Pseudoxanthobacter soli DSM 19599: one gene and its partner. The protein of the gene in region 1 binds, or shares a complex with, the protein of each later gene. Links are inferred from orthologs where the notes say so. Each region holds a gene or a part of one and is shown on either strand. Other genes may lie near its edges.

Evidence for each region.
Region 2: the proteins of BUF17_RS02250 (region 1) and xseA are in contact, whole or in part, in a cryo-EM structure (PDB 8TXR), measured with the Escherichia coli proteins. The link is inferred for Pseudoxanthobacter soli DSM 19599 from one-to-one orthologs.

Annotation. Positions count from the first base shown.
Region 1 is NZ_FRXO01000001.1:529,633-535,767, reverse strand. The notes cover bases 1,464-4,334. They hold BUF17_RS02250 (exodeoxyribonuclease VII small subunit), read right to left. Parts: upstream 3,103-4,334; coding sequence 2,824-3,102; downstream 1,464-2,823. Other genes in these bases: BUF17_RS02240 (asparaginase), read right to left, coding at 4,233-4,334; BUF17_RS02245 (L-threonylcarbamoyladenylate synthase), read right to left, coding at 3,217-4,224; BUF17_RS02255 (pirin family protein), read right to left, coding at 1,835-2,770; BUF17_RS02260 (flavin reductase family protein), read left to right, coding at 1,464-1,770. Outside these bases: BUF17_RS02270 (DODA-type extradiol aromatic ring-opening family dioxygenase), read left to right, coding at 1-205; BUF17_RS02265 (CC0125/CC1285 family lipoprotein), read right to left, coding at 315-812; more of BUF17_RS02260, read left to right, coding at 1,222-1,463; more of BUF17_RS02240, read right to left, coding at 4,335-5,261; BUF17_RS02235 (SDR family NAD(P)-dependent oxidoreductase), read right to left, coding at 5,327-6,109. UniProt on the Escherichia coli protein: Bidirectionally degrades single-stranded DNA into large acid-insoluble oligonucleotides, which are then degraded further into small acid-soluble oligonucleotides.
Region 2 is NZ_FRXO01000005.1:74,276-80,418, forward strand. The notes cover bases 1,138-4,016. They hold xseA (exodeoxyribonuclease VII large subunit), read right to left. Parts: upstream 3,448-4,016; coding sequence 1,828-3,447; downstream 1,138-1,827. Other genes in these bases: BUF17_RS13130 (hypothetical protein), read right to left, coding at 1,278-1,661; BUF17_RS13140 (periplasmic heavy metal sensor), read right to left, coding at 3,514-4,008; BUF17_RS13145 (hypothetical protein), read right to left, coding at 4,005-4,016. Also shown: BUF17_RS13120 (response regulator), read left to right, coding at 1-23; BUF17_RS13125 (universal stress protein), read right to left, coding at 211-1,038; more of BUF17_RS13145, read right to left, coding at 4,017-4,511; BUF17_RS13150 (RNA polymerase sigma factor), read right to left, coding at 4,511-5,398. UniProt on the Escherichia coli protein: Bidirectionally degrades single-stranded DNA into large acid-insoluble oligonucleotides, which are then degraded further into small acid-soluble oligonucleotides.

The DNA of each region.
Region 1 (6,135 bases):
TCTGCTCGATTATCGCCGGCTCGCGCCCCACGCGGTACGCAGCCATCCGACCGACGATCACCTGCTGCCGATCTTCGTGGCCCTCGGCGCGGCAGGCGAGGGGCTGCGGACGGAGCATGTCCACGCCTCCGGCCAGTACGGCTCGCTGATGATGGACGCCTATGCTTTCCATCCCGCTGCCGAGGACGTCCGCCGCGTCGCTTGAGCGCGGCGGCGACCCCTTGGAGCACAGCGGACGTTGTGGTGCGACCGCTGTGCTCATCAGCCGGGGCGATGGACCCCGCCGGCCTCGCCGGAGCGTGATCGTCCGGCGATCAGGACGGACGTTCGACGCGGCTGCCGATGAAGCGGATGATCTCGTCGGCCGAATAGGTCCCGGGCGGCAGCGCCTCGCCCGGAGGCGGATTGAAGCCCTGCACGATAGTCTGCTGGCCCGGCCGGATGGACGTCGCGTAGGTCGGCGGCTGGAAGGTGACGACCTTGCCCTTCTTGGAGACTTCGAACGTGCCCGGGGAGGTCTGGTAGGTGCTCTGGCTCGTGATGTCCTGGCCGGAGACGATGCCGAAATGCGAGAAGCCCGCGGCTTTCACGGTTTCGGCGGACTTGAGCAGCACGTAGTCGCTGATGGTCGACTGCTCGGTGAACTCGTTGCCGCGCGCCGTGATGCGGAAGGTATCCGACGTGACCTGCTGGGCGCTGACGCCGCCGTCGGTCCAGAAGCCTTCTTCCTGATAAGCCGTCTGGCAGCCGGCCAGCAGGCTCGCTGCGAGCAGCGCGCCGAGGAAACGTGCTTTTCCGATATTCCGGGCCATCTTGGCTCCCCTCCGTCCGGATCGTCAGCTTTCGTCGGGCGGGGCAGACGCAGCCGGACGGGAACCCGAAGCGGCCCGCGCGCGGCATCGTCGATCATGGGTGGCGACGCTTTCCCAAAAAGCGCCCCGCGAAGACCTGACCCGAAGACCTGCCCCGAAAGAAATCCGGATCTGCAATATCATGGTCCGGCGCCGGTTTCGATGCCGGAAGTTCGTCTTCCACACGGCCTTGGCGTGCATCGCGGCAGAAAAACCCTGCCTGTGCTGCGACTGCCGTGGCAGGCTTCGACCCGTGTGACTACATAAGCCCCACGCCGGCCGTAGAAGGGCGGCCGGGTTGACGTCTCCGTTTCAATCGGTTTCGTTCCATTGCGTTTTCTTTCTTCGGCCGAGAATTGCGAGGGTCAGCGTGCGTCAGGCGTTTCTGGACGGCATGAGCCGGGCGGCTTGGATGGTTTCCGTCGTCACCACCGACGGTCCGGCCGGCCGGGCAGGGCTGACGGTCAGCGCGGTCTCGACCCTCTCGGCCGACTCGCCGAAGCCGTCGCTGCTCGTATGCGTGAAGGACAGCAACGCCTCCACCGAGGTGCTGCACCGCAACGGCGTGTTCTGCGTCAACCTGCTCTGCGACGATCAGAAATATATCTCGGACGTCTTTGCCGGGCGGACCGCAGCCGAGGACAAGTTCGCGACCGGAACGTGGACGACCCTCGCCACGGGCTCACCCGTGCTGAAGGATGCGCTCGCCGTGTTCGATTGCAGCCTGGAGAATGCCGTGCGTCATGGCACGCATTGGGTGCTCATCGGCGGCCTCGAAGCGGTCGCGATGCCGCGCGGGGATGCAAGCCCGCTTGTCCATGCCCGGCGCAGCTACGGCCGCTTCGTGCCGTTCGACACCGAGCCCGCGACGGCACAGCCGGCGTCCGCGGCACCGGCCGCGAAGGCGCTCGGCAGTTAGTGCGCTTTCCGATCTGATGGACTCATCAGCTCCGGCGGCCCCCGGGGCGCCGCGACCTGCCCTGTCAGCCGCCGAATTCCGGCAGCGGAATGAAGTCCGTCTCGCCGGGAACGGGTGAGAACCGGCCGGCCTTCCAGTCGGCCTTCGCCTGCTCCAGCCGTTCGGTCGAAGACGAGACGAAGTTCCACCAGATATGCCGCGATCCGTCCATGGTCGCGCCGCCGATCAGGCTGAACCGCGCCGCGGTGACGGCCGCGACGGTGAAGGTATCGGACGGGCGCAGCACCAGGAGGCGGCCCGGTTCGAACCGGTCGCCTGCGATCTCGACGATGCCGTCGACGAGATAGAGCGCGCGTTCCTCCGTGGCGGCATCGATCGGCAGGCGTGCGCCGGCCTCGAGCGCGATGTCCGCGAACACCGTGTCCCAGGCGGTCACCACAGGCGAGCGGACGCCGTAGGCCTCGCCGGCGATCAGGCGCACGCGCACGCCGCCATCGGAGACGATCGGCAGGTCGGTGGTCTCGTGGTGAGCGAAGAACGGCGCGCTGTCCTCGTGCTCCTTGGGAAGCGCCACCCAGAGCTGGAGCCCGGAAAGCCGTGCGCCGCGCAGGCGGTCCTGCGGCCCCGTGCGTTCGGAGTGGGCGATGCCGCGCCCGGCGCTCATCCAGTTCACGTCGCCCGGATAGATGGTCTGCACCGTGCCGAGGCTGTCACGGTGGTCGATGGCGCCGTCGAACAGGTAGGTGACGGTCGCCAGCCCGATATGCGGATGCGGCCGCACGTCCACCCCTTCACCGATCGGAAACTCCGCGGGTCCCATCTGGTCGAGGAAGATGAATGGCCCGACCATGCGCCGTCCCGCGACAGGCAGGGCGCGGCGCACCGCGAAGCCGCCGAGATCGCGCGTGCGAGGCACGATCACCTGTTCGATGCCGCCGCCGGCCGAGGGGGCGAGGTTGGGCTCGGCCACGACGAGACGCGGCTTGTCGGCATCGCTCATGGGGCGTCCTTTTCTTGGTCCCGCGGTCGCCGGCCGGCGAATGCGGTCGTCGTTCAGGCCTGGTCGGGATCGAGCGGGGCCCGGCCCGAAGGCGTGCCGTCAGCGCCGAGCTGGATTTTCTCGACCCGCATTTCCGCCCGTCGCAGCAGCGCCTCGCAGTGCTTCTTCAGGGCTTCGCCCCGCTCGTAGCTCGCGATCGACTGCTCGAGCGCGACCGTGCCGCGCTCCAGGGTATCGACGATCGATTCGAGCTCGCTCAGAGCGGCTTCGAAGCTCAGCGCCGAGATGTCGGAATGGGGCGTGGCTGCGGCCTTGTCGTCCTGCGTCGGCACGATCGGTTCCCTTTTGATGACGGTCCGGCCCGCAGTCCGTGGGCGCGGCGGGTGCGGACCATAGCACGCTTTGGCGGAAGCCGACCGGGAATGCGACGGTGCGGCCGGCTGAAATCAGGGTCGCGGCGCGGCTGCGCGGGCGAGGCGGTCGGCGAGGGCCTCGCCGAGGCCCCCCTGAGGAAGCGGCACGACCGCGATGCCGGCCGCGCCGCTGGCATCGAGTTTGCGCAGCATCGAGAACAGGTTGCGGGCGGCTTCGGACACATCGCCCGAAGGGCTGAGATTGCAGGTGGCGACCGCGTTGTCGGCATCCGCAGGCAGTTGCGAACCGAACGCGAGCAGCGCTTCGCCCGCCCGGACGTTCGTGGCGTCGAGGCGCACCGCTGCGCGGGGGGCATAGTGCGAGGCGAGCTGGCCCGGCGCCTGCGGGCGCGCTGGATCGGCGGACGGCCGCACCAGTGGCTCGCCGATCACCGCCTCGATCGCGTCGGCGGCAAGCCCGCCGGGCCGCAGCAGCACCGCGTGGGAGCCGGAAAGCCCGACGATGGTCGATTCCACCCCGACCACGCACGGCCCGCCATCGATGACCACCGCCACGGCCTCGCCGAGTTCCGTCACCACGTCCTCGGCAGAAGTCGGGCTCACCCGGCCGGAGCGGTTGGCGCTCGGCGCCGCCACCGGTCGGCCGAGGCGGGCGGTGATGAGCCGGACCGCATCCGAGCGGGGAACGCGGATGGCGACGGTGTCGAGCCCAGCCGTCACCGCCGGCGCGAGAGCCGCATCGGGGCGCTTCGCCACCACCAGTGTCAGGGGGCCGGGCCAGAACGCCTCTGCCAGCAACCTGGCACGGGCATCGAACACGCCGTGGCGCATCGCGGCTTCGACGGTCCCTTCGTGCACGATCAGCGGATTGAAGGCCGGCCGCCCCTTGGCCTTGTAGATGCCGGCGACGGCCGCGGGGTTGGTGGCGTCGGCCGCCAATCCGTAGACCGTCTCGGTCGGTACGGCGACGAGATCGCCGGCGTCCAGCACGCGGCACACCGCGTCGAGCGTCGCCGCGTCGTCAGCGAGTGCCGCGGCGGGCACGATGGCGGGGCGGCGGGAGAACGGGGCGGTCGCCATGGCCGCGATCAGGCCGCCAGCGCCGCGCGGCTGTCGGCCGCGAGGCGCACCTCGCCGACGGTGATATCGCGGCGGTTCGTCAGCGTCCTGCGGCTCCAGCGCGACAGGAACGCCCGCTCCTCGTCGTCCCGCGCGACGAACCGCTCCATGACCGCCGCCATCAACGCTTCCGATGCGCGAGTGCCGCCATCATCGACCTTGAGCGCGACGCCGAGGCCCGCGTCCGGGAAGATGGCGCAGAACACGCCTTCAGCGCCGGTCTTTACGTAGGCGCGTTCGCCGAACCGCGTCATGACCTCGGTGCAGAACCGGCCGGTGCCCGCCACCATGAACGGCGCCGCTGCGGCGGCCTTGCGCAGCCGGACGGCCGCGTCGGAACGGGCAGCCCCGAGCCCGATGCCGGTGCCGAGCCTCGCGAACGCCCGCGCCAGCCGGTCGAGCGGAACGGCGTAGGTCGGGATGGAGCAGCCGTCGATCCCCATCACGGTCTCGTCGAGCGGGGTGTCCGTCAGCGCCGACAGTGCGGCCGTGACCTCGCGCTGGACCGGATGATCGGGTTCGACATAACCCGCCGTCACCGCGCCGAGGCGGCAGGCGACGCACAGGAACCCGGCGTGCTTTCCGGAGCAGTTGTTGTGGAGCGCGGTCGGGACCTCGCCGGCGCGGTTGAGGCGCGCGACATCGGCACCGCGCTCCGGCCACTGGCAACCGCATTCGAGCGCCGAGCCGTCGAGCCCGGCCTTGCGCAGCATCGACAGGGCGGTCGCGACATGGGCTTCCTCGCCATTGTGCGACGCGCCGGCGATGGCAAGCTCTTCCACGGTGAGGCCGAGCGCATCGGCCGCGCCGGTTTCCACCAGCGGCAGCGCCTGGATCAGTTTCGCCGACGAGCGCGGAAACACCGCCCGCCCGACGTCGCCCGCCGAAACCTCCAGCCGTCCGGCCGAATCCGACACCGCGAGAATGCCAGCATGGCGGCTTTCCACCAGCGGGCCGCGGGTGACTTCAACGACGAGGGGCGACGAGGCGGTCGGCATGGCTCTTTCCATGAAGATGCTGCGCTGGATTAGACCCCGGTCCTCGCCGCCGCAAGGGCCGCGCCTCAACGCCCGCCGAGAGGCACCGTGCGCAGCAGCCCGCCGGCCGCAAAACCGCCGTCGACCGCGAGCACCTCGCCGGTGATGAAGCTCGCTTCCTCCGACAGCAGGAAGGCGATCGGCCCCGCGATCTCGTCCGGCAGGCCATAGCGGCGCTGGGGCAGGTGGGCGAGCCATGCGGAGCGCATCGACGCGCCGTGAGTGCGGGCGACGAGCGGGCTTTCGACGGGGCCCGGTGCGACCGCGTTGACGCGGATGCCGACCGGGGCGAGCGCGACCGCCATCGAGCGGGTGAGGGCCGTGATCGCTCCGTGCGCGGCGGCGGCGGCGACCTGGCCGATGGAGCCGCGAAATGCCGCCGCCGAGGCGACGTTCACGATGGATGACCCTTCCACCATATGCGCCGAGGCCGCCTGCGAGACGGCGAAGGCCCCGACCACGTCCACCTCCAGCACCTGGCGGAACGTGGCGACCTCCAGATCCTCGAAATTCTCGTCGAGCGACAGGCTCGTCGCGTTGACGAGGCCATAGATGTCGCCCCACTCGTCGGCGATGCGCTCGATCGCCTGCGACACCGCGAAGTCGTCGGAGATGTCGATCGGCTCGCCGATCAGGCGTTCACCGGCGTCGGCCATGGCGTCGAGCGAGTCGTCGATCAGGTCCTCGTCCCCGTCGAAAACGGCGACGCGCCAGCCATCGTCGATCAGCCGCCGCACGGTGGCAAGGCCTATACCGCTCGCCCCGCCGGTCACGATCGCAACCGGGCCTTCACCGCGTCGGCCTGCCATGAAGCAGTCTCCCGAATCCTGCCGAA
Region 2 (6,143 bases), on another replicon or contig:
ATGCGGCCGGCATCGCCGCCTGACAGCTCCTGACGGCCGAAAATGACGCCCTCCGAATTGGCGCCCTGAAGCACGCCCGCCCGTTTCTCAACAACCCAGAACTACCTAGGCGATACGGAAAACCCAGGGTTCGCAGGCGCCGCCACGGCTCGTCCCGGCGCGTGCCGTGTGGGCAGCGGCCGGGACGTGCGGATCGGATCCCGGCCGTCGTCAGTGCGCCATGAGCACGGGCACCGTCATGGTGCGCATCATGTCGCTGGTGGCACCGCCCAGGATGAACTGGCGCAGGCGGCTGTGGCCGTAGCCGCCCATCACGATCAGATCGGCGTCGCTGTCGACCGCCTGCTCGATCAGGGTGGTGGCGACATCGCGGCCGAGGGAGGACAGGCGGGAGATCTGCACCTTGAAGCCATGGCGGGCGAGATGCAGCGCAAGGTCGGCGCCCGCATCCTCGCCGAGACCGCGACCCGAATCGACCACGGCGACATGGATCTCGCAGGCCTGCTTCAGGAGCGGAAGCGCGGCGCGCACGGCCCGGGAGACGGTGAGGCCGCCGTCCCAGCCGATCACGATCTTATCGAGCTTGAACGGCCCCTGATAGGCGCGCGGCGTCAGCAGCACGGGCGCGCCGGCCTCGATCAGCAGCGTCTCGATCAGAGCCTCGCGGGCGGGCTCCATCGCCTCCGGGTCGTCCTGGCCGACGACGGCGAGGTCGCACAGCCGGCCGACCGAGACGAGGCCGCTGCCTTCGCCTTCCATCAGCGAGAAGGTAGCGCTCTGGCCGCGCGCGCCTGTTTCCGCGAGGATGGCATCGAACGCCTTTAGCCCGGCCGCAGCGCGGTCCTCGGCGACCTCACGGGTGTCGTCGATCATCTCCAGCGGCACCGGACCGCCGATATAGACCGGGGACACGAAATCCGCGACCGGGGCGAGGCCGGTAACGTGGGCATCGGTTGCGAGCGCCAGCGACGCCGCAAGCCGGCAGGCCGCCCGGTCGCCCTCAAGGTCGATGATGGCGAGAATATCCTTGATGCTCATAACCTCTCCGATCGGTTCTGCCGCGGCGTGCGATGCCCTCGGGCCCGGGTGCGGCCTTCGCTGCGCCCCTTTTCGACCGGATTGCGGTCCGGGTCCATGGCGGCGACGCGATTTTTGCTCGCGCCCCGGCCGTTATCCTTGTGCTGCCGCAGGGTTTCGGCAGTCGGAGGTACGAGACTGCGATCGGGTGACGTCGATCGGGCGACGTCGACCCGGCCCACCGATATGGCCGTGGCGCCTCAGGTCTTCCCGGCCGTCTTCCGATTGCGCCCGACCATCACGTCATAGCCGGCGTACACGGCGAGCGCGCCGAAATAGACGGCAAGGACCGTCCATCCCCAGACCGGGACGGACGCGCGCTGCTGGAAGATGATGCTCGAACACACCACCGTCACGCCAATAAGAAGCGGAACGGTCCATTTCGCCTTCATCAAGGCAAGATAGGTATCCGCCCACCGACCCGCCCGGTTTGCATTCGCAGGAAGCGAGGCGAGGATCAGCACGGTGTAAATGGAAAGCAGGACGAAGATTGCCGCAATGCCCATTGCATCGATCCGTTCGCGACTGGATGCGTGCCGGAGCGTCTCGCTGTCGATGATCTCATCAACCGACGGAAGTCGCACCGGAGTCAATTTCTGCGAAACTATTCATGCCACAGAGAAAAGTAAGTCTCATGACGGCGGGCTATTCTGGCCTGCCGTCATGCTTGCGGCAAGTGTTTCCGGCGGCGTTCGCCGTTAAATATTGTTCATGTGGCCCTGTGGCGGTCGCGGAACTTGCCGCGATCGGTCAGAACAGGCTGCCCTGGCTGCCAGGTCCCGGCTTCTTCGGCCGCGCGGCGTCGCTTCGCTTCGGCTTCGGAGCCTCCTGCTGCGGTGCCGGATCGGCGGGCGTGGCGCCGCCGCCGGCGGCGATGGCGGCGATGCGGCCGTCGGACAGTTCGACCGTCAGTGCCTCGCCCGCGGAAACGGCCGTGACGCTGTGAACCGGGCGATCGGCTGCATCGCGCAGGATGGCATAACCCCGCCGCAGCACCGCCCGGTGGCCGAGCCCGTCGATCAGCTTCAGCGCGGTTTGGAGCCGCCCCCGGGAGCGTTCGACAGAACGTGTGAAAGCGCCTTCGAGCCGGCCCGACAGTTCCTCCAGCCGCCGTTTGCGGTCTGCGGCCGCACGCTCGAGCCTCTCCGGGGAAAGGCGGCGCGCGACGGCATCGAGATCGGCGCGCTTGCGGGCGACGAGGCGCAGGCTGCCGGACTCCAGCCGCCGGCCGTCGAGCGCGAGCCGCTCCCGCCGCGCGTCGAGCGTCCGCATCAGCCCGGCCGGCGACAGCCGCGAGGCCGAACGTTCGAACCGGGTTCGGTGGATCTGGCGGGCGGTGGTAAGCCCGTGGGCAAGCCTCGCCGACGCGAGATCGAGCCGCTGGCGCGCCGGCGCGACGAGGTCGCGCGGCTGCGGCAGGCCACGCGCGGCGGACCGGACCAGCGTCCGGCGTGCCTCGATCAGGCGGCGGACGGCACCGGAAAGCCGGCGGCCGTCGTCATCCACGGTCGCGATCAGGTCGGCGCGCACCGGCACGATCATTTCCGCCGCGCCCGTCGGCGTCGGTGCGCGACGGTCCGCGGCGTGGTCGATCAGCGTCCAGTCGGTTTCGTGACCGATGGCCGAGACGAGCGGGATCGCCGAACGCGCGGCGGCGCGCACCACGTTCTCCTCGTTGAAGCTCCAGAGATCTTCCAGCGACCCGCCGCCACGGGCAACCACGATCACGTCCGGCCGGGGGAAGGCGCCGCCCGCTGTCATCGCGTTGAAGCCGTCGATGGCCGCCGTGACTTCGGCCGCCGCGGTTTCGCCCTGCACCCTCACGGGCCACACCAGCACTTCGACCTGGAAGCGGTCGGACAGGCGGTGAAGGATGTCGCGGATCACCGCGCCGGTCGGCGAGGTGACGACGCCGACGACGCGCGGCAGGAACGGCAGCGGCTTCTTGCGGACCTCGTCGAACAGGCCCTCGGCGGCAAGGCGTCGCCGCCGGTCCTCAAGCAGCGCCATCAGCGCGCCGACGCCGGCCGGTTCCAGCGCCTCGATGACGATCTGGTACTTCGAGCCGCCCGGGAAGGTGGTGAGCTTGCCGGTCGCGACCACCTCCATGCCCTCCTCGGGACGGAAGCGCAGCCGCTGGAACACCCCGCGCCACACGACGGCTTCGATGCGGGCCTTGTCGTCCTTCAGAGAGAAATAGGCGTGGCCGGACGAATGCGGGCCGCGATAGCCGGAGATTTCGCCGCGCACGCGGACATGACCGTAGGCATCCTCGATGGTGCGCTTCACCGAAAACGCGATCTCGGAAACCGTGAACTCGCCGATATTGCCGCGCGGCCCGTCAAGATCGCTAACGCTGTCGCCGTCCATCATCGCCTCCGGTTCGGGCACAGGGTTCACCCGAATCCGGCGCGAAGTCCAGAGCGGTTGCCGATGTCAGGGTGCCTCGCCAGGCGGGGGGGGCGGTGGTGGCGGAGGAGGGCCGTCGTCGACGGGAATCGGCGGCATGGCGTTCTTGCCGCGGCCGATTTCCTGCCGCACCGTAAGCGGCACCGTTTCGAGCGCGCGCAGGATCGAGGACTGCACGATGGTCATCAGCCCGCGGGCCTTGTCCTGCTCCACCAGAAAGAGCGCCTTCACGCGGGCCGGATCCAGCGGATCGGCACGCATGGCCTCGAAGGTCTGCTGGCGCGCTTCGTTGAGTTCGCGCGCTGCCTGCCGGACAAGCGGGCGGTTCTGGTTGTCTGCCCGCACGGCATCGCGGATCTCCGGCGGAAACGCGCGCATCATGAATCCGACGCCGGGCGGTGGCGGCGGTGGCGGTCGATGGGAAAAGGTGCCGACGAGATAGCCGGCACCGACGAAATTCACGACGAGCGAGACCGCGAGCACGGCGGCCACCGCAACCGCCGTGCGGGTGCCGACGATCATGACAGGTCACCCGGATCGAATCCGAGGACGACGACCGCCAGTTCCTGCTCGCCGTAGCCGGTGTCGTGGGTGGCCGGCACAGGGGCGACAATGCTGAGGCCGACGCCGAGGGCGACGCACATCACCAGCGTCCATGCCCCGACGAAGGCGAAGCGGCGGCTGAAGCCGATCCGAAGAGGACGTTCGGCCGAACGCGGCCGTGCGCCGTGGAGCCGCGACACCAGTCGCCCGACGGTCGCCGAATCGACCGGAGCGGTGGCGACGGCCTCCCCCAGAAGCACATCGAGGGCGCGGGCGCGGTCGGCCTCCCGCCGCGCGGTTTCATCGCGGGCGGTCAAGGCTAGGGCGGCTTCGCGCTCGCGGGCAGGCCAGCGCGCCGGATCGCCGCCGCAACGGTCGAGCAGGGCGAGAAACGCCGTCCGGTCGAGCGCCGCGGGACCTTCGCCCGGGAGCCCGCGGGCCGGACCGGCTTCGGAGCCGGAAGGATGATGACGGTTCGACATTATCGGACTTCCCCCTCGCGCCGGGCGAGGTTCATTCTCAACGTTCTGCGCGCGCGCACCAGAAGCTGTTCGGCCGCACCGACGGTTACGCCCAGGCTTTCGGCGATGTCGGCGGTGCTGTGTTCTCCGCCAGCGGCGATCAGGATCGCGGCACGCTGACGGGCGGGCAGGGCGCGGATGTCGTCCATCACCGCGGCGAGGCGAGATCGGTCGGCGAGCTGCCGTTCGGCGCCGACGTCCGGGTCGGCGGCCTCTGCCGCGTCCTCCAGACCGACGAAGCGCCGCAGCTTTCGCCGCCGCTCGAGATCGATGCAGCGGTTGACCGCGATCCGGGTGATCCAGCTCGCAACCTTGACGCCTCGGTCCTCGAAACGCGAGGCCGTGCGCCAGATCGTCCAGAAGGTATCCTGCACCACGTCGTCGGCGCTGCCGGCCGCGGCGCTGTAGCCGGCCGCGAGCGCGCGGATACGGGCGCCGTGCCGGCGGAGCAGAGCCGTCAGCGCCTGCTCGTCACCGGCCGCAACCGCCCTGATGAGGGCGATGTCGGGATCGGCCGCGGCAACCTCGGCGATCGCCGCGCCGGCCGCCGCCGCTTCGGACGAGGCGTCGCTATCCGGCACCCGCTCGAACGTCATGGCGGCGTCCGGGCGCGCGTGGAGACCGGCCTCGCCGGCCCGCGCGCTGCCGGCGGGGCCGCCGGTGCCGTTCTGCAGGGAATCCGCCGCCACGTCGGCTCCGGTTGCTGTGTCATGCCATCCGAGGGTCCGCCGCACGCCCGTCGCCATCTCCGTCGCGACCCGCGCCGCGCCGGTTCCCGCCTTGCCTGTCCTGGTCTGCGCGACGTCCGGTCGACCGAATGTCGCGAAGGGCTGAACGAACGCCGCCATGGCCAACTCTCTCGACCGTGTCCATCATAGCAACTGCCGTACGAGACGGCGACTGCAAGGAGAACGCGGCAGGCGCCCATTTCCCTACGCACGCAAACACCTCTGGCACCGGCTCAGGCCCGCAAGTCCCCACGGCCGGCCGCCGGAACGAGGCCTTCGCTGGGGGCAACAGCCACTTTCTGCACCGATGACCGTCCCGCCGCGATTGCGGAACGCCACCTGATCGGTTATGAGATCGGCGTTCGCCAGCGCGGCGAAATCCGGCCTGCACCCGTAGCTCAGCTGGATAGAGCGTTGCCCTCCGAAGGCAAAGGTCACACGTTCGAATCGTGTCGGGTGCGCCATTTTCTGGCGAAAATCAGTCACATATCAAGGCGCCCTTTAGGGCCGTGCACCTCTGTCTCGATGCGGTGGGGATTACGGCGTGCGGCAGCGGCACCGCGTGGAGCGGACGGCGAAGAGATTCGCGATGAGCGTCGTGGCTCTGCCCCTAAGCCGCCTTTCACACCTTGTTGAATCTGCGCCGCGAGGGCCGCCTTGTCCTGCGGCAGGCAGCGCCCGGAGTGCTTGGTGACCGTCTCCAGGGTGTCCTGGACCGGACGAACACGCAAGCACTGCCGGTCGTCGAGCGGTTTCGGTCCACGCCCCTGGGAGAGGGGCGACATGTTGGGGAACTGGACGGTCTGGCCGCCGGTCGAGTTTCGATCCACGCGCCCGCGAGAAGGGCGACGTCGTTCAGCGGCGC